DNA from 2 places in the Treponema primitia ZAS-2 genome. Region 2 is predicted to be linked to the other one. Evidence: riboswitches for the same ligand, from Rfam matches in the RefSeq annotation. Region 2 holds a riboswitch; the other holds the start of a gene.

Region 1 (11,682 bases), 1.4 Mb from region 2:
CAGGATAAGTTCGCCGAAAAAATTCTATGAGAACCTTGAAAACAACATTAAAAAAGGCGCCCCCAACGCCGCGTTTTTATGGCCCCTGGATATTACTGAACCAGGCGCCGGGGCCGTAAATAGCGGCACCTTCGGCTATATAATGGATCTGCGGCCGGAAGGGTATAAAGACTTTTCACGGTTTTTACTGGCAAAAGAAAAATTTGCAAGCCTTACCGCCCTTACCAACACGGCCCTTCAAATTGTGGAAGCCTTTCGGGAGCTGCACAATTCCGGCTACAGTTATCAGGATCTGAATGACGGCAACTTTTTTGTCAACCCTAAAACCGGGGATGTGCTTATCTGCGACAATGACAATGTGGCCGAGTACGGCAAAAACTTAGGCATCGCCGGTAAATGCCGTTACATTGCGCCGGAGATCGTTCTGGGCAAAGCGCTGCCCAGCGTACACACCGACAAGTTTTCCCTTGCGGTGGTACTGTTTCTGCTCCTTATGTACAATCACCCCCTGGAAGGGAAAAAGGCATTCCCGCCCTGTATGACCGAGGCACTGGAACGAAAAATTTACGGCGAAGAGCCGGTGTTTATTTTTGACAGCGAGGATGATTCAAACGCTCCCCTGCCGGAAATCAACAACAATGCGATAAAACGCTGGCCCCTGTATCCGGCATATATACGCGAAAAATTTTGCGAAGCCTTTAGCAAGAAAGCATTGGGCGATCCTTCATTCAGGGTTATCGAAAAAGACTGGCTCAAGGTTTTTATCCGTCTGCGCAGTGAAATTTACAAGTGCGATATCTGCGGCAATGTCTTTTTTGCCGATCCGGTCAAAAGTACCTATTGCCCTGACTGCCGAACGGAACATCTTTTCCAGCGGCATATTGAATTGCCCAAATGGGATATCGCGGTGCACAAACGTACACGCCTGTACGCCTGCCACACTGAATTGGACAGTGATGATTTTAAGACCCTTACTGCAGAAATCACCGTGAACGAAAGCGGAGGGTTTGAACTGAAAAACCTTTCCAAAAAAACATGGCTTGTGATAGATGCTAAGGGCAAACAGGTATCAAGGGGTATGAATAAAACTGTACCCATGGAAAAGGGAACGCAGATTGTATTCGGTAATGTTACCGCAGCAATCTTATAGGAGGATTTGAAAAATGGGTTTAAATGACGCGGTGGAAGCAATTCCACGAAAAACAATGGTACTGTTTTTCCTGATAGACACATCGGGAAGCATGTCGGGGTCGAAAATCGGCGCGGTAAATGCCGCCATCGAAGAAGTCCTGCCGGAATTGCGGGATCTTTCCGCATCAAACGCCGATGCGGAGGTGAAAATAGCGGCCCTGGAATTCAACAATACCGCTCTGTGGATTACCAAAGATAATCCCGTCAAGGTTGATGATTTTCGCTGGACCTACCTTGATGCAGCGGGCTCTACCTACCTGGGCGATGCATGTCTCCAGTTAAACGACAAGCTTTCGACCAAATCATTTATGCGCGAAGCCTCAGGCTCCTTTGCGCCGGCAATTTTCCTGCTTTCCGATGGTGAGCCCACTGACAACTTCGACGGGGGCCTTGCGGAATTGCAAAAAAACAACTGGTTCAAGGCGGCAATAAAAGTAGCCGTCGCCATAGGGGACGATGCTAACAAACTTGAATTGGCAAAATTTACCGGCTCCATGGAATCGGTACTGGAAGTACACAACGCGGTTATGCTCCGCAAAATGATACGTTTTGTGAGCGTCCGCTCTTCTCAGGTTGCAAGCAAAAGCGTGCAGATAAAAACGCCAGCCGCAACGCCAATGCCAACGGCAGCTCAGACAGCGGCTTCAAACGTACCATCCGCTCCTGTTTCGCCTGCCCCCCAGGCTCCGGCGGAAACCGGCGCAAAGCAGCAGGATTTGAACGAACAGCTTAAGGAAATTGCAGCGGAAGCGGCAAATGCCGGTGATGAGGAATGGTGAAAAAATTGCTCCGCAATTTTTTCTTGGAGTTTGCTTCGCAAACTCCACAGTGGGGGTGGGGAGTGAATTTATGATGATGTACCAGGCTTTTAGCTGTTCGGTCATAGGGGCAAGCCATGCAAAAAGCGGCAAACCTTGCCAGGATTATTCGCTGCATTATGCGGACAAAAATGTGGTTATCGCCGTTGTCGCCGATGGGCACGGAAGCGCCGCGCATTTTCGCAGCGACCGGGGCGCCCGTATCGCCTGCGAATGCGCAGTTAAGTTCATAGCCGCGTTTGCGGAAAAATACGGAGGGAATTTAGGCGAATCGGAATTGCCGGAGCTGGCACGGAACATCGCTTCTGAATGGGACAAACGGGTTGCCGGGGATTGGGAAAAAGATCCGCCCGTAGGGCTGAGTGAAGAACAGGCGGCAGGGGATTCAGAGGAGCCCGAAAAATCTAAGAACCCCAAGGATATTCTGAATCCCCGGGACCCTCCGGATAGCCGAAACCCACGGGAGGCCTACGGATCAACGCTTATTGCAGCGGGGGTAAGCCGCAGCGGCTGGTTCGGCCTGCAAATCGGGGATGGTAAATGCGCGGTCCGTTACGCTGATGGCGATTTTTTGCAGCCCATTCCCTGGGACGAAAAATGCTTTCTCAATGTAACGACTTCCCTGTGCGATACTGATCCGGGTTCGGAATTCCGGTATTATGCAAGCCGCAAAATTCCTGCCGCGCTGTTTATTGGTACTGACGGTGTGGATAATTCGTATCCGGTTCATGAAAACGAAAAACATCTGAACGGGTTATACAGCATTATTGAGGATAATTTTTCTAAGGAAGGTTTTAAAAAAGGATTAATGGAGCTATGCGATTTTTTGCCTGTTCTTACACAAAAAGGCAGCGGTGATGATGTGTCGATTGCCGGTATAGTGAGGGTAAACCCCTAAGGAGGATAGTATGGCAAGAGGCTTAACTTTTTTAATACAGGGAATATCATATAGCGCAGCGCCTGAAAAAATTGACCGAAAAAAACTCTACGGCAGACAGGAGACCCAGGCTATTGCACGGGACGACAGTGTTTGTTCACTGGTTTCAATGGATGAAAGCAGCGGCCTGATCCTGCCAAAAGGCGGCATAGGCATGGGAAACCTGTCATCCATGGGTGAATGGGTGGAACGTTCAACCCTGAAAACCGTTGCCCTTGATGGCAGTGAACTTGGCTTGCACAAGTCCAGCTATGACGGATCAATTACGATAGAACAAGCAGTTACCCCGGAAGTGTTTCTTAATCATACAATTAAGACAATTTACAAACTTCCGGTTCCGCCTGAATGTATTGCGGCGGTGGGGAAAAGTATTTATACATTTCCTTACAATTACCGTGATTCTTATGAACAGGAGACCGCATTTCTGCTTGTATCAAACAACACTCTTTTTATGCTCACCGGTTACGAGGCTTCCTTTGCCATGCTCACACTGGAACAAAATGCTATGCTTGGGGACATGGAAACCGAAGATATTGATGAAGAATCAGACAGCGAAATTGATTTTTCATTCCGTTAAAAGGAAAGGATATGCGTTTAATCAATATTACCAACGAAAAGCAGCGTGACGCAAAGGTAGCCCTGGAACCTTTCCCGTACCGGCAGCGTACCAAGCTGGTGATGGCCGATGGCACGGAAAAACAAAGCGTGCAGTTTATTAAAACAACAACAAGTTTCGAAGCCCTCATTTCCCAACACGGCTCACTTGACGCTGTGGGGGAGGCCCTCATTTCAGGGGACAGGGAAATCGATTTTGAACAGGTGGGACGGTTTCTGCACAAAACGGTTAAACTCTATGTGCATACAAACGGCGATATGGCTTATATGTTTAACCTTGTGCAAACCCTGTTCAATAAAGAAGGTGAGGAAATAGAACGGCGGAACCTTTCAAAACAGGCGGCAAATATCGCGTCCGAAATTCCCATACGCTGGACGGGGAAACAGATCCCCAAGGATGAAGCTATCCGGCGTTTTGTGTTTACCCGCAATTACCAGCTGCGCCATACCTCGGGCCTGAGTTACGACTTTCTTTTCGATATGGCACGGCAATTACATACGCAAAACACCCTGCTTTTGGTGGGTGGTGGTAAATCCGGCGCCGAGCCTATTGTGCTCAGCCTGGGCGGGACGCCCTATCGAGGATTTTTGGAAGGGCGTATAGAGGGCGAACCCGCCGGAACTGCGTATTGCCTGATTCTGCATTTGAGCAATATGGAATTAAAGGATATATAAGCCATGTCATTACTTAATTTGGCCGAAGCATTACCGCGCAAAAGTACGGTTATTTTTCTTATTATTGATACTTGTATGCCCGATCTTAAGAGGAACACCCTGGAAACTGCTATCACCCAACTGCAATCCTGCCTGCAAGACTTATCTGAGACCAGCAGCGAAACTTGCCTTGAAACAGATTTACTGTACTATGAAGGTGAGCGGGGATTTTCTGCAATGTGCGATACCCTGGGGGGCAAACTTTCCACAAAAACTTTTTTGAAAAACCCCCAGGGCTATTATCCGCCGGTGATCGTGCTTTTTTCTGCAGGAAGTTCCGATTCCGGCAACTTTGCCGAAACCGAATCGGCCCTGGTAAAACTCCACGCAAACAACTGGTGGAAAGCCGCCGATATTTCGGCGGTGGCAATAGGCAAGGCATGCAATCGTGATTTCCTCGGTCACTGGGCTAGCAATGCCGAACTGGTACTTGACGCGAACACCCCTTCGTGCCTGGAACGTATCGTAAAGTCGATTAACGCACCGCGCTTTTCCCGGGTTTATAATAGTGTTGAGGATTTAACGCCTCCTGAAATGGACAAAGACAGACAAGTGCCGTCTGAATATTCACAGCAGGCAGTAGATTACAAAAAGAATATATCGAAAAATTTTGTGCCCCTTAACCCTTCCCAAATAGAAGACAGGCTTTATGGGAACGAATTTTTTGTTACCAGGAAATATGATGGCCTCTTAACCCTGCTCTTTTGGGAAAATAACGGCGGAACAGGGGACGGAAAACTCACCATTGTTAATTCAAGCGGCAAAACCCTGGATTCCTCATTGCCCTGCGCCGCTGCGGCCGCATCTTGTTTTAGCAGGTCGAAAATACAGAGCGCTATAATTGCTGCGGAACTCTACGCCGATGAATCGGGCGGCAGAACAAGGGTGACGGACGCCTTGTCTGCACTGGCGGAAAAGGGCGATCACAACCACCTCCGGCTCGCCCCCTTTGATATTGTGTCTCTTGATGACGTTCAATGGCAGGGAGAAAACTACGGCCAAACCCATGTGCAACTGGGATACATCTTTACTGACACCCAATTCGTGTACCCTGTCAGGCATACGGTTTGCCATAACAAATTCGAAGTGCAAAGCATATTTACCGAATGGGTTGAAGGTGAAGGCAGCGAAGGGCTTGTGGTGCGATCCGGGAAAACCGGCCTTTACAAGATAAAACCCCGTCAAACCATAGACGCAGCAGTAGTAGGCTTTTCCGAGGCGGACGGCGGTGGCGCGGTACGAAGCCTACTCTATGCGCTTATGAAAAAAGAAGACGGCGAAGCGGATCAATATCAAATAATAGGGCGCACCGGGAACGGCTTGACAACGGAACAGAAGAAATCCCTTTACAGCCGCCTTATGGCGCAGAAAATTCCGTCAAATTATGTGGAAGTTGATTCAAATCATGCGGCGTTCCACCTTGTTAAACCTGAATTGGTAGTAGAACTGTCTGTCAATGATGTACTCACCGAAAATGCCGCAGGGCTAATCCGTAATCCCCTGCTTGCTTTACAGAAAAGCGGCCTGAACAAAATCGGCGCCGCCCCCGGCTATAGTTTTGTATCCGCAGTTATTGAGCGGTTCCGGGATGACAAGAAAGTAAACCCTGTTGATCTGCGCCTGTCCCAAATTCCGGTACAAACCGCGCTGTCCCCAACAGTTATGTCGTTGCCCACCGAAACTGCGCCCTCAAAAGTACTGTTCCGGCGGGTGTATAAAAAGGAATCATCCTCTATGATGGTACAAAAATATGTAGTATGGCGTACAAATAAAGGGGGAACGCCGGATTATCCATCCTTTGTTTTTTCGTATACCAATTTTAGCGCAGGCCGTGCAGAACCTCTGTCCATCGAGGTACGTATATCGGAAAGCGAAGAACAAATCATGGCTCTATGCCGGCGCTGTATCGAAAAAGAGGTAAAGACCGGATGGATGCAGATTGGGTAATAGCGACAAAGGAAACGGGGGAGTTTCACCCCGCTTCCTTTGTGATATATTAATAAAACTATATTGATATTTTTTTATGTCTGTTGTTTTTTACAAGGACATTTTCACTGCACAAAAAACTTCAGGCGGCCTTTTTTTTAAGTGACAGCCAGTACAGCAAGCCCACCATGCCTGCGCCACCTACGATATTGCCCAGAGTTACCGGGAGGAGGTTTTTGTAAAAGAAAGTTCCCCAGTTAAGATTTGCCAAAGCATCTGCCGCTACATGGGAAGCTTCCACCCAGGCCGGGTTCGCTTTTGCCCAGATACCCGCAGGAATATAATACATATTGGCTACCGAGTGCTCGAACCCGGAAGTGATGAACAAACAGATGATGAAAAAGATAGCCAGGATTTTGCCGGTCAGGTCTTTGGAGCCGTAGGAAACCCATACAGCCAGACACACCAGCCAGTTACACATGATCCCTAAGAAAAATGCCGAGTGGAAAGGCAGAGCCGTCTTATATGCGGCGATCTTGATAGTCTGGCCGCCAAGAACATTGGCACCGCTGTTAAAGAGCCCGGATTCCTTCATCATGTAGGCAATGAACAGACTCCCGATGAGGTTGCCGATGTAGACCACCAGCCAGTTGCACAACAGTTCCCGGACCTTGATCTTCCGGTCCAGGGCAGCCACGGCGATCAGGGTGTTGCCGGTAAACAATTCGCCCCCGGCCAATACCACCAGCATCAGCCCGGTACCGAACACCGCGCCGGCCAACACTTTACCAAGCCCGTAGGTGTTCGGGTCCGCAAAGAGGTTGAAGGCAGCCATGTTGGATCCCTCGGAGGCAAATGCAATAAAGACTCCCGCCAGGAATGCCAGGATTAGTTCCTGAAACAGGTTTCGTCGGACCTTGGTGACCCCGGCATCGCTGGTGTACGCTAAGATTTCAGCAGGTGAACGTGCTTCCATAGATAATACCCCTTTAAAAAAATAGTTTAAAAAAAACCTCTGCCTTCCACAAGCGGAGAGGAATGCAAGAAGACAGAGGCCAAGGAACAAAGAAATTGCGCGTTCTGCATTGCCCGACCGGACCACCCGTGCCAGACTCCATTCCTATAAAAACCGAAAAACAGGGCACAGCCATGGTGATGGATATGCACACATCCTCCCTGGATAGGAAAAAAACAAAAAACAGGCTGTTATAAAGAAACAACTTTTCAGACTAACCCACGAGCCTTAAAAAAAACGCAACCATATATCAAAGTCTCCTGGCTTATGGGCTCCGGCTACTCACCGGACATTTCCATCGGCCTTCCCAGTCGGATTTTAGTCTGGCCAGTGACCGTTAATGATGGAAAACCCACTCACAGTTACGGGATAGCGGAGGAATCTCAGTCAATACCGATCACCTCCCTTCCTTTGAAATATACTAACTGAAATCTACAGTAGCCCTGCCATTCTGTCAAGCGGAATTTTTCTTGTTGAATTTTTCTTGTTTTGATTGATTTTTTGGATTGTTTCTTATTTATGGTATTATTTTTACAGTGCTTGTCCCGCTTCAGTACGGCTGATCCTTAGATGATACCAGCTATTCCCCTGGCTATTCATTCCCGCTTCTATTGACCGCAGCCCATGCTACCCGGAGCATTAGGCGAACGCCATCATTCCTCTGTGAGGAGAAAAGTACGTACAGTTGTCACCCAATCTTTGTTTTTTGAAAAAAAACGTCCCCGTAATTGCTTACGAGGACTAGAAATACCTTTGAGCCGCGCCTGATTCGAACAGGCGACCCACGCCTTAAAAGGGCGTTGCTCTACCTACTGAGCTAGCGGCCCGGGTTCAAGTACTTTACCCGGTTACACAGGTAAAAGTCAAGGCTCTGAAAGGGAATTTTCCGGCATTTTTGGAAGCGCCACCGCGTCAAAGTGGGTATCCGGAGGCGCCGGTTCCAGGATGCGGCAGCGAAGGACGCTTCCCGGGGAAAGGGGCGGCTGATCCGCCTCCAGGGGTAATTTCAAATGTAAGTAATTTTCTGATAAAGCGCTTACAAAAGAAGTACACCCTTGAGATTCCATAGTGACAGGGCTTTCCTCCACAATGGCATCCACGGTTTTTCCGGCCTGGCGGCTGATGTAGGCGGCGCGGCCTTGGCGGGCCAGGGCGATTAGGGCTTCCACCCGGCTGACCGCTTCCCGCTCGGGGATATGGTCCTTGAAAGCGTAGGCTGGTGTGCCGGGACGGGGGGAATAGGGGAAGGCGTGGATCCAGGCAAAGTCGGCTTTTTGGCAAAGTTCACGGGTTTTCTCAAATTCAGCGGGGGTTTCTCCGGGAAAGCCTGTGATGATGTCGCAGGCCAGGAAGGGGTCGTCCCGCAGGGACCGGAGGCGGCGGATGGCGCTTTCCACGGCTTCCGGACCGTAGGGGCGGCGCATACGCTCCAGGACCAGGGGGCTGCCGGACTGGACCGACAGGTGAAAATGGGGACGTATGCGATCATGGGCCAGGACCCGGAGAAAAGGCTCGGTCAGACAGTCCGGTTCAAGAGAGGAAAGGCGAATTGCGATGGTCCGGGTATTTGCCAGAAGGTACTCCAGCAAGTCCCCCAGACTTGTACTCTGGGAACCTGTATTCGCCTCGTACTGGTTGAGGTTTACCCCGGTGAGTACCGCTTCGCCATGGCCTGAAGCCTCCAGTTCCCGGAGCCGGGACAGGACGGTTTCCGGGTCCAGGCTGACGCTGGGGCCCCGGGCAATGGAAACCCGGCAATAGGAACAGGCGTGATTACAGCCGTCCTGGATTTTCAGGAAGGGCCGGGAATGAAACGAAAACTCCTTTACATTAAACCGGAAGGCCGGCGGGAGGGGCAGATCCGGGACGGCCCAGGGCACGCCGGCAAGGCGCGGCGGCTCCGGGATGGTGCCGGGTACAGCGGCTGAGCGTGGTGGCTCCGGCGCAGCTCCGGGGGCGGCGCTGGCCGCCGGCTGGCTCGGCTCCGGCGCGGCGGCAGTATTCCCTTTTAGACAAGTTTCCAAAAGCCGGGACAGTTCCGCCGGGGACAGAGGATCCGGCGAGGCGTCGTGGGAAACTTCGTTGCAAGTTACGCGCAATTGACGGGGCAGGTCCAGGAGAAGGCTCTTATTGTCCCCGCTTACCACAAAGAGGCGCCGGGGAGATGCAGTCTCCAGGGCGGCGATGGCTTCTGCCTCCACCTGGGCATAGCAGCCGGTGACAATGACACAGCCCTGGGGGTGATCCTTCAGGGCTTTTCGGATCAGGCGCCGTGCTTTCTGCTCTGACTTAGAGGTAACCGTGCAGGTGTTGATCAGCGCTAGGGCGGGAAGACCCTGGGCTTCGGCGGCTTCATCGGCAGCGGCATCCCCGGCGTGGACCGGGAAGCCCTCCCGGCGGAAGGATTCGGCGATGGATTCGCTTTCAAGCTGATTCAGCTTGCAGCCCAGGGTGTGGATTTCGACGGATACCATGAATTTAGCGGATGGCCATGGCTGCCCGGGTACGGTCCAGGCCCCGGCGGGCATCAGAATACTGGGCATTCAGGGCCAGGGCCTGTTCATAGGCGTAGACCGCCTCCTGAAGCTCCCCGGCGTTTTCCCGGGCGTAAGCCAGACGGGTCCACCAGGCGGCGTTTCCCGGCATATAGTGGACCGCCGTGGAAAGGGCTATGTCGGCGTGGCGGAAGCGGCCCAGGCGAATGTAAATCTCCCCAATAAAATAGTAAACCATATCGATACGCCCCCCCTCGGGGGCAAGGTTGATGTACTCCTGAAAATACTGAAGCCCATCGGCATTCCGACCCTGGTAATAGCTTATTTCACCCAAAATTTCCACTATCCGCTGATCATAACGGCTAATATCCCAGCCCAGCCGGGCATAGTTCAGAGCTTCTTCGTATCTGCCCAGGCTGATAAGGCTCCAGCAAATCACCACATGGGCATCCAGATTGTTGCGGTATTCGGCGATTTCATTTTTACAGATGCTCACGGCGCTTTCATAATTGCGGTTACGGTACTCAAGCAGGGCATCGGGACGGGTTTGGGCAAAGGTCTTTGCCGTAAAAAGGAGCATTAAAAACAGTCCCCCGCTGAAAAAAAACGCCTTCATCCCTTGTTATTCCGCATTTTCCGGGTTAGTCCGTTCTGTCATGGTACAGCGCCCATTAAACAGGCAGCCGGTTTCCATAAAAACCTCCGGGGCGCTGACATTACCCTTCAATTTTCCGGTTACCGCGACCTCTACCTTTTCCGTGGCCGTGATATCCCCCGTAACAGAGCCTCTGATTATCACCCTGGGGGCGTTAATATTGGCTTCCACCACCGCCCCTTCATCAATAACCAGGAGCCCATGGGCTTCTATCTCCCCGGAAAGTTTCCCCCGGATGAGAAAAGGCTTCTCAAAACTCAGGGTGCCGGAAAAATGAATATCCTCGGACAAAATTGTATCAAAATCCTCATCTTCGAGGCTATCATTATGCACATCGGTCATTGGTATACTCCAATCTTAATAATTACCCGCGGATTGCCCTCCCGTCAATAGCCCAGGAATTGAGGCGCTAAGAGAAACCGCTTCTTCGACTCCTATCACTTAGCCTTTTTTCCCCTTGCGTGTTCCCCGCTTACGGGGTAAACTGGTCTATAAGCGTTTTTGAACCAATTTAAACCAAAGGAGTACATATGAACTTTGTAAACGACATGCGCCAAAAGGCCAAGACCCTGCAAAAACGGCTGGTGCTGGCCGAGGGGACCGAGCCCCGGACTATCAAGGCTGCCCGGATCATTTTGGACGAAAAACTGGCCGCTTCGGTGACCCTGGTGGGCAAGGAATCGGACATTCAGGCAGTTGCCGAAAATGAAGGGGTCAATTTAGGGGGGATTAACATCATCAACCCCCTGGTTTCCCCCCTGGCGGGCAAATATGCCCAGGAATACTACGAACTGCGGAAACACAAGGGCATGACCGAGGAACAGGCCAAGAAAGAGATGGGCCACTTCCTGCGCTGGGGGGCCATGATGGTCCACCTGGGTGATGCAGACGCCATGGTAGCCGGCGCGGAAAGCGCCACCGCGGACGTGCTCCGGGCAGGGCTTGCCATTATCGGCACCATCCCGGGCTCCAAGACTGCCTCCTCCTGCTTTGTGGTGCAAACCACCGATAAAGCCTGGGGGGTTGACGGTACCCTGATCTTCTCGGACTGTGCGGTGGTCCCGGACCCCACGGCGGACCAGTTGGCTGATATCGCCATCAGCGCCTCCCAGTCTTGCAAGGAATTCCTCGGGGTTGACGCGGTGATAGCCCTGCTCTCCTTCTCAACCAAGGGTTCCGGCGGGGATCACCCCAATGTGCTCAAAGTGCGGGAAGCCCTGGAAAAGGTAAAGGCCAAAGCCCCGGCCCTGGTAATCGACGGTGAAATCCAGGCCGACGCAGCCCTGGTCCCCTCGGTGACCGACAAAAAAGCCCCG
Region 2 (11,682 bases):
GACCTTATCTTTGGCGACCCGCCGGCTATTCCCCATATCATCCGTTTTGTGGGGAAAATTGTTTCCCGGTTAGAAAAATTATTTCTAAAAGTCGGAAAATCTCCCGGTGTTCAGTTCTGCTCTGGTCTATGCTTTACCTGCGTAGTGATCCTGATCAGCACCGGCATTCCCTTCGCTTTACTGTATTTTGCCTACGGGATCCATCCTGTTGCGGGTTTTCTGGTAGAAAGCTTTCTCTGTTATCAGCTTATCGCCGTAAAAGATATGCGGGTAGAAAGTATGCGGGTTTATGATCGCCTAAAAGCTGATGATTTGGATGGAGCGCGGTGGGCGGTTTCCCGGATCGTGGGCAGGGATACTGATCGGCTTGACCGGGCGGGGATTACCCGGGCGGCGGTAGAAACAGTAGCTGAGAATACCGGCGATGGCGTGGCTTCCCCCCTTTTTTACCTTATGCTGGGCGGGGCGGCCCTGGGCTGTTTCTTTAAGTCCGTTAATACCATGGATTCCATGGTGGGGTATAAAAACGAAAAGTATCTTTACTTCGGAAGGGCTGCCGCCAAGCTGGACGATATCCTTAACTTCCTGCCCTCCCGGCTTTGCGCCCTCGTCATGATCTTCGCAACGGCGCTGTTCCGCTTTGATGCCAAAAATGCCCTGCGTATTTGGCGCCGGGATTCCCGCAACCATGCCAGCCCTAACTCGGCTCAGACTGAGGCGGTGTGCGCCGGAGCCCTGGGTGTGCGCCTTGCAGGGCCGGCATACTATGAGGGGGCCCTTGAAGAAAAGCTCTATATCGGGGATGATACCAGGCCTATAGAGGATGATGATATAATCAGGGCCAACCGGCTTCTTTACGGCACAGCAATACTGCTGTTTATTCTGGCAATGGGGGTACGGATATGCTGCATGGCGGTGATATTTACAGTCATGAACAATTAATAGAAAAGGACCGGGAAGGCCTGTTCCTTGATTATTCGGTGAATACCAATCCTCTGGGTATGCCTCCATCGGTAAGGGAGGCAATCTGCGCCCATGTGGATGAATACCAGCGTTACCCTGATCCTTCATGCCGGGCTTTGCGGGCCGGCCTTTCTACCCACGAGGGGGTTTCTGAGGATCGCATTTACTGCGGTAATGGCGCTGCGGATTTGATATTCCGGCTTTGTCTGGCCCGCAAACCCCGCCGTGCCCTGATATGTGCCCCGACCTTTTCCGAATACGAGCGGGCGGTAAAACTGGCGGGGGGCGAAACTGTTTTTCATTACTTGAAAGAAGCCGAAGGTTTTGCTCTGGGCAGACGCTTCTTGGAGGACCTTAGCCCCGGCCTTGATATGGCCTTTCTCTGCAATCCAAACAACCCCACAGGCCGCCTGATCGACCAGGAACTGCTGGCAGATATACTGCGGCGGTGCAGGGAGTTTCGCATCCTGCTGGTGATGGATGAATGTTTCCTGCCCTTTACCCCCGCCGAATCCCTGGCGGAAAACTTAGGATCCTCTTTGGTCGTATTGAAGGCCTTCACAAAAACTTTCAGCATGGCAGGCCTGCGCCTCGGCTACATCCTGGCCGCAGATGCTGCTCTTATTGCCACCGTGGCTGATACGGGGCAGTGCTGGAGTGTTTCGGCCCCTGCCCAGGCAGCCGGCCTCGTCGCCCTTGAATGTACCGGCTGGGTAGAGCAGAGCAGGGCTGTCATAGATACTGAACGGGAATTCCTCTCCTATGAACTGAGGGATGCGGGTTTTAATGTTTTTGACAGTGACGCCAACTTTTTGCTTTTCTGCGGCGCGGCTTCTCTAAAGGAAAGACTTATCGGGAAGGGTGTCCTGATTCGTAACTGCAGTAATTTTCATGGTTTGGATGAGCATTACTACCGTGTTTGTGTAAAACAACGGGAACAAAATGAACGGCTGATGGCAGCAATCAGGGAGGTGCTTGATGAACAGAAAAATTAAGGGCAAGGCACGGCCCATCATGGTTCAGGGAACAATGTCAAACGCCGGCAAGAGCCTTCTGGTAACAGGACTGTGCCGGGTTTTTAGCAAAGACGGCTATAAGGTCGTGCCATTCAAGTCCCAGAACATGGCCCTCAACTCCTGGATCACCGATGAAGGTTTGGAGATGGGCCGCGCCCAGGTAGTGCAGGCCGAAGCCTGCGGTATTGCGCCCAGTGTGCTCATGAATCCCATACTGCTCAAACCAACCACCGATATGGGCTCCCAGGTTATCGTAATGGGCGAAGTTCTGGGTACCCTTAAGGCCGCCGAATATTTTATGCAGAAAAACAATCTCCTCTCCCAGGTGCTCTCTGCCTACGAAACCCTGGCAGGAGACAACGATATTATCGTTATTGAAGGGGCAGGCAGCCCGGCGGAGATCAATCTGGACGACGAATTTGTAAACATGGGGCTTGCAAAAAAAGTGCGGGCGCCGGTGCTGCTTGCGGGGGATATTGACCGGGGCGGGGTGTTTGCCCAGCTTTGCGGTACCCTGATGCTGCTGGACCCGGAAGAGCGGGACCTGGTAAAGGCCCTGGTGATCAACAAGTTCCGGGGCGATCCAAAAATACTGCTCCCCGGCTTGGGTATGCTGGAGGAAAAGAGCGGGAAACCCGTAGCAGGGGTACTGCCCTGGCTACAGGTGGATATTGAAGATGAGGACAGCCTTACTGACCGTTTTGGGGCAAAAAAGCGGGACAGTCTCCTGGATGTGGCGGTGATACGGCTTCCTAAAATATCGAACTTCACCGACTTCTTTGCCCTGGAAGCCACCGATGGTGTGGGGGTGCGCTATGTAGGGGATCTCCGTTCCCTGGGAAAACCGGACCTGCTGATTCTACCTGGGACTAAGAACACTATTTCTGATCTCAAGTGGCTGCGGGAAAGCGGCCTGGAAGGGGCATTGCTTAGGCTTGCGGAAACAGGAACCATGATCTTCGGCATCTGCGGGGGGTATCAAATGCTGGGGGAAAAGGTCACAGATGGGGAAGGCGTGGAAATCGAGGGTGGCGGCAGTATGGCGGGGCTTAGCCTTCTGCCCCAGCGGACAGTGTTCATGCGGGAAAAACAGCGGAAACAGGTGAAGGGTATTGTCACGGCCTTTGGAGGCTGCGCCGTAGAGGGCTACGAAATCCACATGGGAAGCACCTTTAATGCGGATGGTACGGAAGAGCGATCCCTTTTGACCCAACGGGGCAATGTGTACGGAACCTACCTCCACGGTATTTTTGACAGCGCCGAATGCCGGTCAGCCCTTTTTGCGGCCCTCTGTGAAAAGAAAGGAATAGCTTCATTGTCGGATCATGTATTTGATCTGCACCAGTACAAGGAAGAGCAGTTTGATATCTTGGAGGATGCGGTACGGGAAAACCTGGATATGCCCTTTATATACCGCATACTGGAGGAGGGAGCATGATCCATATTTATACCGGCGACGGTAAGGGAAAAACAACCGCCGCCCTGGGACTTGCCCTGAGGGCAGCCGGAAGCGGAAAGCGCGTAGTAATACTGCAATTCATGAAAGGCCGGGATACCGGGGAGATTCACAGCCTGAAATTTGTTCCGAATATCACGGTACTGCGGAACAAGAAGGATTACGGTTTTTTTCGGAACCTGGTCGAAGATACCCGCACAGAAATGACCGATGATAATAACAGTAACCTTAAAGAAGCCCTGGCCCTGCCCTGTGATCTCCTGGTCATGGACGAAGTTTTGTCCGCCTATAACCTGGGCGCCCTGGATCGGGAGCTGATAGACGATCTGGTTTTTAAAACAGGGGAAAAGCCCGAATTGGTTCTTACCGGCCGGGACCCGCCCCCTCATCTGGTGGAGGCGGCGGATTATGTTTCGGAGATCCGGAAGATAAAACACCCCTACGATCTGGGCGTGAAAGCCCGGGAAGGAATTGAATATTAATGAATTGGCAATACGATAAGCCTGAGGACATTGAAAAGCGGAGTTTTGAGATCATTCGCCGGGAGCTCGCCCCTGATATGCCTAAACTGGACCCGATACTGGAAGCCGTCCTTATACGGGTGATTCACGCCACCGCCGATTTCAGCTTTGTGCAGAATCTCTGTGCTTCAGAAGGCGCCGCCCTTCTGGCAATACAGGCCCTGCGTGAAGGAACATCCATAGTCACTGACACCCGGATGGCCCAGGCCGGCATAGATAAAGTGCGGCTGGGAAAATTTGGCGCTGAGGTTTACTGTTTCATGGCGGACAGTGATGTGGCGGAATCGGCAAAGAAAAACGGCACCACCCGGGCCCTGGCTGCCATGGATAAGGCGGCGGCCCTTGGGAAGCCCCTGATCTTCGCCATCGGTAACGCCCCCACCGCTTTAGGCCGCCTCTTTGATTTACATTCCCGGGGCCTGTTGATGGCCCCGCTGATCATCGGCGTACCTGTGGGCTTCGTCAACGTGATGGAGTCCAAGGAGAAGCTTATGGCCGGGACCGCCCCTTATATTACTGTGCGGGGCCGGAAGGGTGGCAGTCCGGTGGCGGCGGCTATCTGCAATGCCCTGCTGCGTATGGCGGAGGAAGCTTTGTGAAAACTGTGGACCCGGTCCAGGCCTACAGGGCGATTCGGAAACGGTGTTTCCTCCTGGGACTGCTGCTCTGGGTTGCCCTAGTCCTGGCTGTGATCTTTACTCTGGGTATGGGGGCCATGGATATCCCGGCGTCCAGCATACTCCGTATCCTTTCGGCAAAGCTCCGGACCGCTTTTTTCGGGCCGGTCGGCAGTCCGGAAGCACTGGCAGGCATTTCCTCGGGAATGGTTGCGGTGGTCTGGGAACTGCGGCTTCCCAGGATACTCCTCAGCATACTCGCCGGGGCTGGGCTGGCGGTAGCCGGGGTGATATTCCAGGGCATACTCCAAAACCCTTTGGCGGATCCCTATACCTTAGGCATAAGCACCGGCGCAGCTTTCGGTGCCTCCCTGGCTATATTTTTCAACATAACCTTGGGCCTGCTCCTCCCGGTATCCTCGGCGGCCCTGGTTTTCGCTGCTCTGACCCTGGCACTGGTGCTGCTCATTGCACAACGGAGCAGCGGCCTGGTCAGCGCGAACCTCATCATGGCGGGGATCATACTCAGCGCCATCCTTTCTGCGGGCATCAGTTTTCTGAAAATGCTTTCCGGTGAAAACGTTGGTGCAATCGTTTTTTGGCTCATGGGAAGCCTTTCCGCCAAAGGCTGGAATGAAGCTCTGCTTCTCGCGACAGTGGTCCCCGCCGCCCTTGTCCTGGCCCGGATTTTTGCGGCGGATCTGAACATCCTGACCCTGGGCAGCCGCAGCGCCGAATCCCTGGGAGTCCAGGTCAAGCGGACCCGGCTGTTCTACCTTTTCCTGGGCGCCACCATCTCTGCTGTCTGCGTCTCCACCTGCGGGGTGATAGGCTTTGTAGGCCTCATCGTGCCCCACCTGCTGCGCATGGCCGTTACCTCGGACAACCGGCTGCTCATACCCCTGTCCGCCCTCCTTGGAGGACTCCTCCTCTGCGCCGCCGATACCTTCGCTCGGCTTCTGTCCGGGGGCGAAATACCCGTCGGGGTCCTCACCACCCTTCTAGGGGGGCCCTTTTTCATCTTCATTTTCCTCAGACAAAAGGGCGGGCGTGGCCTATGAGCCTCCTTTCGGTGAAAAACCTCTCCTTTTCGTACAGCAATAAGGAGGATGTGCTGAAGGACATTGCCCTTTCGGTGGAAAGTGGTGAGCATATAGCCCTGGTTGGCCCCAACGGCAGCGGCAAAACTACCCTTTTCCAGCTCCTGTTAGGCTATTTTACCCCCGCTACCGGGGAAGTCCTGCTAGAAAACCGGGAAATACACCGGTACCCCGTGCCTGAGCGGGCCCGGCGCATAGCCTTTGTGCCCCAGGGCGGGCGAATTGAGTTCCCCTACACCTGCCTGGAGACGGTCCTCATGGGCCTTCACCCCCACCAGAGCCGTTTTGCCCCCTGGGATGAAGCTTCCCTGGACCGGGCCCGGGAACTTATGGAAGAAACCGGTGTCTGGCACCTGGCCGCCAAGAGTGTCACCGAAATTTCCGGGGGCCAGATGCAGCGGCTCCTCCTGGCCCGGGCGCTGCTCCAGATTTTCCCCGATCCCGGTTCTGCCGCCGCCCCTTCCCGGCTTCTCCTCCTGGACGAAACCCTGAGCGAGCTGGACATAGCCGCCCGAATCGCCATGATGAAGCTCCTCTCTCGGTTGGTAAAAGATCGGGGACTCACGGTTATCGGCATACACCACGACCTGAACCTGGCCTACCGCTTTACCAGCCGGATCATCGCCCTCAATCGGGGCCGAATCGCCGCCGATGGGAACCCCGATAGGGTCTTTACCCCGGAATTTTTTGCCGGGGTGTTTTCGGTGAAAGCGGAAATTTTGCCTTGCAGGGGATTTCTTTTTTACGATAACATGGGTGAATCGCCATAAGCGGCTTTGATAATTCGTCTTGCCTGATCTATCCGCCTGTGGTATACCGTCTCATGGTTTTGCTCGAATACCTATGAAGGAGGCGCCTAATGCCAGCCATCATGCTTCAAGGCACCGGCTCGGATGTCGGTAAATCAGTTCTGGTAGCGGGACTTTGCAGGCTGTTTGCCAATAGGGGCCTGAAGGTTCGTCCCTTTAAGGCGCAAAATATGTCCAACAATGCGGCGCCCACCGCCGATGGCGGGGAAATCGGCCGTGCCCAGGCCCTGCAAGCCCAGGGCTGCCGGGTTCCGCCAAGTGTCGACATGAACCCTGTGCTTTTGAAACCCGAATCGAACACCGATGCCCAGGTCATTGTCCAGGGAAAAGTATACGGCAAGCTTCGTGCGGAAGATTTCAATGATGGCCGCACTTCTTTGATTGGGCCGGTGATGCAGTCTTTTGAACGGCTGCGCGCTGAAAGCGACCTGGTGATCGTTGAGGGGGCGGGCAGCCCGGCGGAAATAAATCTGAGAAACGGCGATATCGCCAATATGGGATTTGCCCGGCCTGCGGGTGTACCGGTCATCTTGGTGGGTGATATTGATCGAGGCGGTGTTATCGCGTCCTTGGTGGGTACCAAGGCAGTCCTGGACCCGGAAGATGCGGCAATGATCAAGGGCTTTCTCATCAACCGCTTCCGTGGGGATGTAAGGCTTTTTCATGATGGCTACCGGTCCATTGAAAAATCGACCGGCTGGCGTGGTTTGGGGATTGTGCCCTGGATTGCCGCAGCGCGCAGCCTGCCCGAGGAAGATGCTATACCCGCGGATATGGCCGGCAAGGATGGGGTGACCATAGCGATTCCCCTGCTTCCCCACATATCGAACTCCGATGACTTTGACGCCCTGGATGCTGAAGCCTCGGTGCGAATCGTCCATGTGCCGCCGGGACAGGCTTTGCCGGGAAATGCCCGGCTGATCATTTTGCCCGGAAGCAAAACCACCATCAGCGACCTGGCGTTTTTCCGGGCCCAGGGTTGGGACCTGGACTTGGCCGCCCATATCAGGCGGGGCGGGCATGTGCTGGGCCTCTGCGGGGGCTACCAGATGCTGGGGAAAACCATAGCGGATCCCCTGGGCCTGGAAGGAACGCCGGGGGAAGTCCCGGGGCTTGGCCTGCTGCCGGTGCGCACCGTGCTTACCGAGGATAAGCGTGTGACGGAAGTCGATGGAATCAGCCTGGGCGATCACACGCCTTTCCGGGGGTATGAAATCCATTGCGGGCGAACCGAGCTTGACCCCGGCGCCGTCCCCCTGCTCCAATTTTCCAATGGCGCCCTGGACGGCGCGGTCAGTCAGGATGGGCGTGTTGCCGGCTGCTATATTCATCGCCTGTTTGACGATCCCAGGCAGCGCTCGCGGTGGTTGGCCAAGCTTGGCCTTATCTCAGATGGGATTGATCAAACCGTAAGGGTTGAAGCAGCCCTGGATGCCTTTGCGGCGGAACTTGCGGGCTGCCTCGATATTGAAGGTATCCTGACCATTGCTTCATTCGCCTCATAAAATTTTACTTGACGGCGTCCCAAATCACCTATATACTTAAAAGTGCATATTTCAGAGGAAGCGAGGTGAAAATCCTCCGCTGTCCCGTAACTGTAACCGAATTTCAACATTAAGGCCCAGAATGCCTTGATGTTCGCCGATTCCGCCGTTTACGGCCACTGGCTAAAGGATCCCTGTTCCAACAGGTGATTCTGGCTGGGAAGGCCGGCAGAATTGGTTCAGTTCCGACTGAAAACCCGGAAGCCAGGAGACTTTGGTATGCGTAGGCCCCTTTAGGGACCAGGCTTTCCGCGGGAGGACAACGCGGGGGCCAAACAAATTTTTTCAGGCTTCGAGGATAGAGCCTAGAGAAAAAATCCGAAATTTAATCGGCATTTTTTCCACGGGGAACTGCGGATTAAGGTCCGTTCCTGTTCCCGGGCTCCTTTTCTTCGGAAAGGAGAGAGCCATGTTTACACACAATTTTTCGGTTGGGAAAACCCGCGCTTTCGGGCGGGCGATTTTCCTGTTTCTCGTGCTGGGCCTTGTTGCGGGGGCACTATCCCTGACTGGGTGCGATATGGATGGTGAAGAATTTGAGGATGGTCACCAGCTCAACCCGGGACTTATTGGTTCCTGGGCCAACGTCTATGATGGTTATGAAATAAGCAATACCAGGCTCATTTATAACGATGGGGGATATGGATTGGGGTTTTCCGCTAATATTGTATATGTTTACAATTTTAGTTTAGCCGCAGGAGCTATTATTGTTAAATATGATAATCCAAAATCAATTACAGCTTATACCGCCCCTGGCTCCTATCAGGCTGTTTATTATCGTAAGCTGGAATCAGGCTCAGTAATAATGGGAAGCGCATACGATGTCGCTACTTCCGATAAGTACCCTGACAACGATCATGTGGAAGTAATAACACTGGAAGAAGCCATACTAAAATTCAGCCCTGTAAATGCTGAACGGTACGGAGGTGCATCAGCATTGCAGGCTGCTCCCCTGAGCAGGCAGTAATGGGCTTTATAAAAACTTTCAACTAATATGATGAAGGGACGTTTTCTCCGGGTCGGAAGGATACTTTCGGCCTGGATTCTCTTTTTAAGCATCCCCGGCTCGGTTTTTTCTCAGGAAGAGGAATGGGATGATACCCTCTTTATGGAAGGGGAGGGTATTACCGTAACGGAAAGCACCGAGACTACCCAGCACATGAGGGTAATCAGCAAAGAAGAAATTGAGAAACAGAATACCCATGATCTTGCAACCCTGCTTCAGGAAACCTTGGATATGGGGATAACCAGTTATGGTGCTTACGGGAACCAGACGAATATCAATATGAGGGGTTTTGATTCCAATCGCATTGCTTTTCTCATTGACGGGGTTCCCGCTAATTCTCTCGTAGCCGGCGGCTTTGATTTAAGCCAGATAGATCCCTCTTCCATAGACAAGATTGAAGTTATCTATGGGGGCTCAGATTCTAAATACAATGTTTCAGGTGCCCTTGGCGGGGTTATCAATATTATTACAGTGAAGAAGGAAAAACCAGGTTTACGGCTGGGGGGTAGTATATCGAACACGTCAGCCATGCCCGGAAAATACCGGAAGCAGGATGGCAATGTGGAAAAGCCTCATTATGAGGACCTTCTGGACTCGCAGAATTACTCCCTTTTTGGTTCCTATGGGGCGGAAAAGTACTCTGTTACTGCCAATATATTTACGAACCGGGCAGCGAATCATTTTCTCTTTAAGGATGAAAATTTCGATACGGTCCGCCGGAAGGAAGGCAATGAAGTTTTTGATACTGGCGGCGGACTATCGTATAGCCGGAATTTGCCTGACTATTCAACAATTATTGCATCCGGCGATATATACTATGGGGATAAAAATATTCCCAAATCCGGTGTGGGTTCTTCAAGCGATTTAATCGGCAAGCAGACGGATTTTTCAACCCGGCAGAAGCTCCTGCTTGATATGCCCCGGGTTTTTCATGACAATTTTGCAACTGAGGCGTCCCTCTCCCATAGCTGGAAAACTTTAGATTATGCACCTTCTATTGATGGATCATCTTCTTCACTGCATGATGAACATCTTATTATGGGGATAAACCGCTGGACCTGGTATCCCGGTGAAAAACTTACCCTGATGATGGGAGCGGATTACCAGTATGCTTTCCTTAATTCAACGGAGTTTAATTTTCATGACCGGCATGACGGCGGAATCTACCTTACCGCTGAATTTCAGCCCCTTGAGCAATTTCTCATAATACCCTCGGTCAAGGGTGTTTTTAGCGGCCCCCAAACCAGTATGCCCGCTGTAGCAGTTCCAAAGCTTGGTCTTCTTTGGAATATAAGCGATTCGCTCAGATTGAAAAACAATTATTTCCGCAGCTTTAAGCAGCCTGATTTTCAGGATCTCTATTGGTCCGGCGGGGGTATGAACGGTAATCCGGACCTTAAACCCGAAGACGGCTGGGGGGGGGATTTGGGGGTCCTGTACGCCTATAAAGAGTTTTTGAATATCGAAACTACGATGTATACCCAATGGACAGAGGACTCAATTCACTGGGCTCCTTTTGTGGGCACTACCTGGAGACCCGAAAATGTAGGGGAGGCGATGTATTTTGGTAACGACACCAGGGTAAAATATGTGATGCCGCTATCCAAGGGTGTTTTTCAAACCGTTGGAATCTCCCTTTCCTATCAATATCTTTTAAGTTACCTGCTTAGTTATGGCTTTACCTGGGCTTCGGATAAACGTATCCCCTATATGCCCATGCACACTGTCGGCGCATCTCTGGAGTTTACATGGAAAACCGGCTCCCTTCAGCTTTCGGGGCATTATGAGGCTTTGCGGTATTCTGATAGAGATAATAGTGCTCCCATGGACCCTTATTTTCTTCTCAATATTAATGTGAATCAAAAAATTAATAATTATTTGTCATCTTTTTTAGCGCTTCGGAATCTGCTCAATACATTCTATGAATCCAAAGAATCATATCCCGTGCCCGGGTTTACCGCAACCATAGGTATGCGGATAAACATTGAACCCGGCAAGGAGAAAAAAAGTGAATAAGTTTTCTGCCTTGTTTGCGGCAGCCTTGTTATTAGCCGGATGCGGCGGGAATAATGCACGGCTTGTAACCGACCGGGGCGGGAACTCCGTGGCAATATCCGGTCCCGTCAATAAAGTTATTTCCACTGCTCCATCCAGTACAGAGATATTAGTTGATCTGGGACTTGCAGATAAACTGACCGCCATAGACAAATACTCTCTGGGTGTAAGAGGGGTTAACCAGGACCTGCCCTTGATAGATTTTTTCTTCCCCGATGCGGAGGTTATAATCGGCCTCAATCCGGATGTGATAATTTCTAACGGTCATAATAAAATCGGAGCAGGGGATGACCCTTTTAAGTTGATCCGGGAAGCAGGTATTTCAGTGGTGTATATACCCTTGAGCAGTGATATTGATGGTATATGCGGGGACATAGAATTTATCGCCGATTTGATGAATGTGCCGGATCGGGGCAAGGAATTGGTACGATCCTTTAAAAGCCAGATTGATGAAATAGCTGCTATAGGAAATACAATCGAGGACAAAAAGACGGCGTATTTCGAAATATCCCCGGCGCCGGAGCTGGTAACCATAGGGCGGAATACCTATTTGCATGAGATGATGACCATCATTGGAACTGTAAATATATTTTCC

Evidence for each region. A riboswitch is a leader RNA that binds a small molecule or an ion and turns the genes downstream of it on or off. The one in region 2 is predicted to bind cobalamin.
Region 1: another riboswitch for cobalamin. It lies ahead of TREPR_RS10505 (formate/nitrite transporter family protein); the one in region 2 lies ahead of TREPR_RS16485 (hypothetical protein).

The regions. Positions count from the first base shown of each region.
Region 1 covers NC_015578.1:2,395,217-2,406,898, forward strand. The annotation lists gene TREPR_RS10475 (protein kinase domain-containing protein) at 1-1,150, shown strand, start outside; gene TREPR_RS10480 (vWA domain-containing protein) at 1,164-1,970, shown strand; gene TREPR_RS10485 (PP2C family serine/threonine-protein phosphatase) at 2,041-2,907, shown strand; gene TREPR_RS10490 (hypothetical protein) at 2,918-3,523, shown strand; gene TREPR_RS10495 (hypothetical protein) at 3,535-4,236, shown strand; gene TREPR_RS10500 (ATP dependent DNA ligase) at 4,312-6,222, shown strand; gene TREPR_RS10505 (formate/nitrite transporter family protein) at 6,344-7,177, opposite strand; cobalamin riboswitch at 7,450-7,665, opposite strand; tRNA gene TREPR_RS10510 (tRNA-Lys) at 7,971-8,043, opposite strand; gene mtaB (tRNA (N(6)-L-threonylcarbamoyladenosine(37)-C(2))-methylthiotransferase MtaB) at 8,080-9,759, opposite strand; gene TREPR_RS10520 (tetratricopeptide repeat protein) at 9,695-10,291, opposite strand; gene TREPR_RS10525 (bactofilin family protein) at 10,334-10,708, opposite strand; gene pta (phosphate acetyltransferase) at 10,897-11,682, shown strand, end outside.
Region 2 covers NC_015578.1:3,793,440-3,805,121, reverse strand. The annotation lists gene cbiB (adenosylcobinamide-phosphate synthase CbiB) at 1-942, shown strand, start outside; gene cobD (threonine-phosphate decarboxylase CobD) at 903-1,958, shown strand; gene TREPR_RS16515 (cobyric acid synthase) at 1,942-3,417, shown strand; gene TREPR_RS16510 (cob(I)yrinic acid a,c-diamide adenosyltransferase) at 3,414-3,917, shown strand; gene TREPR_RS16505 (precorrin-8X methylmutase) at 3,917-4,555, shown strand; gene TREPR_RS16500 (FecCD family ABC transporter permease) at 4,552-5,634, shown strand; gene TREPR_RS16495 (ABC transporter ATP-binding protein) at 5,631-6,443, shown strand; gene TREPR_RS16490 (cobyric acid synthase) at 6,533-7,987, shown strand; cobalamin riboswitch at 7,998-8,257, shown strand; gene TREPR_RS16485 (hypothetical protein) at 8,436-8,993, shown strand; gene TREPR_RS16480 (TonB-dependent receptor plug domain-containing protein) at 9,021-11,048, shown strand; gene TREPR_RS16475 (ABC transporter substrate-binding protein) at 11,041-11,682, shown strand, end outside.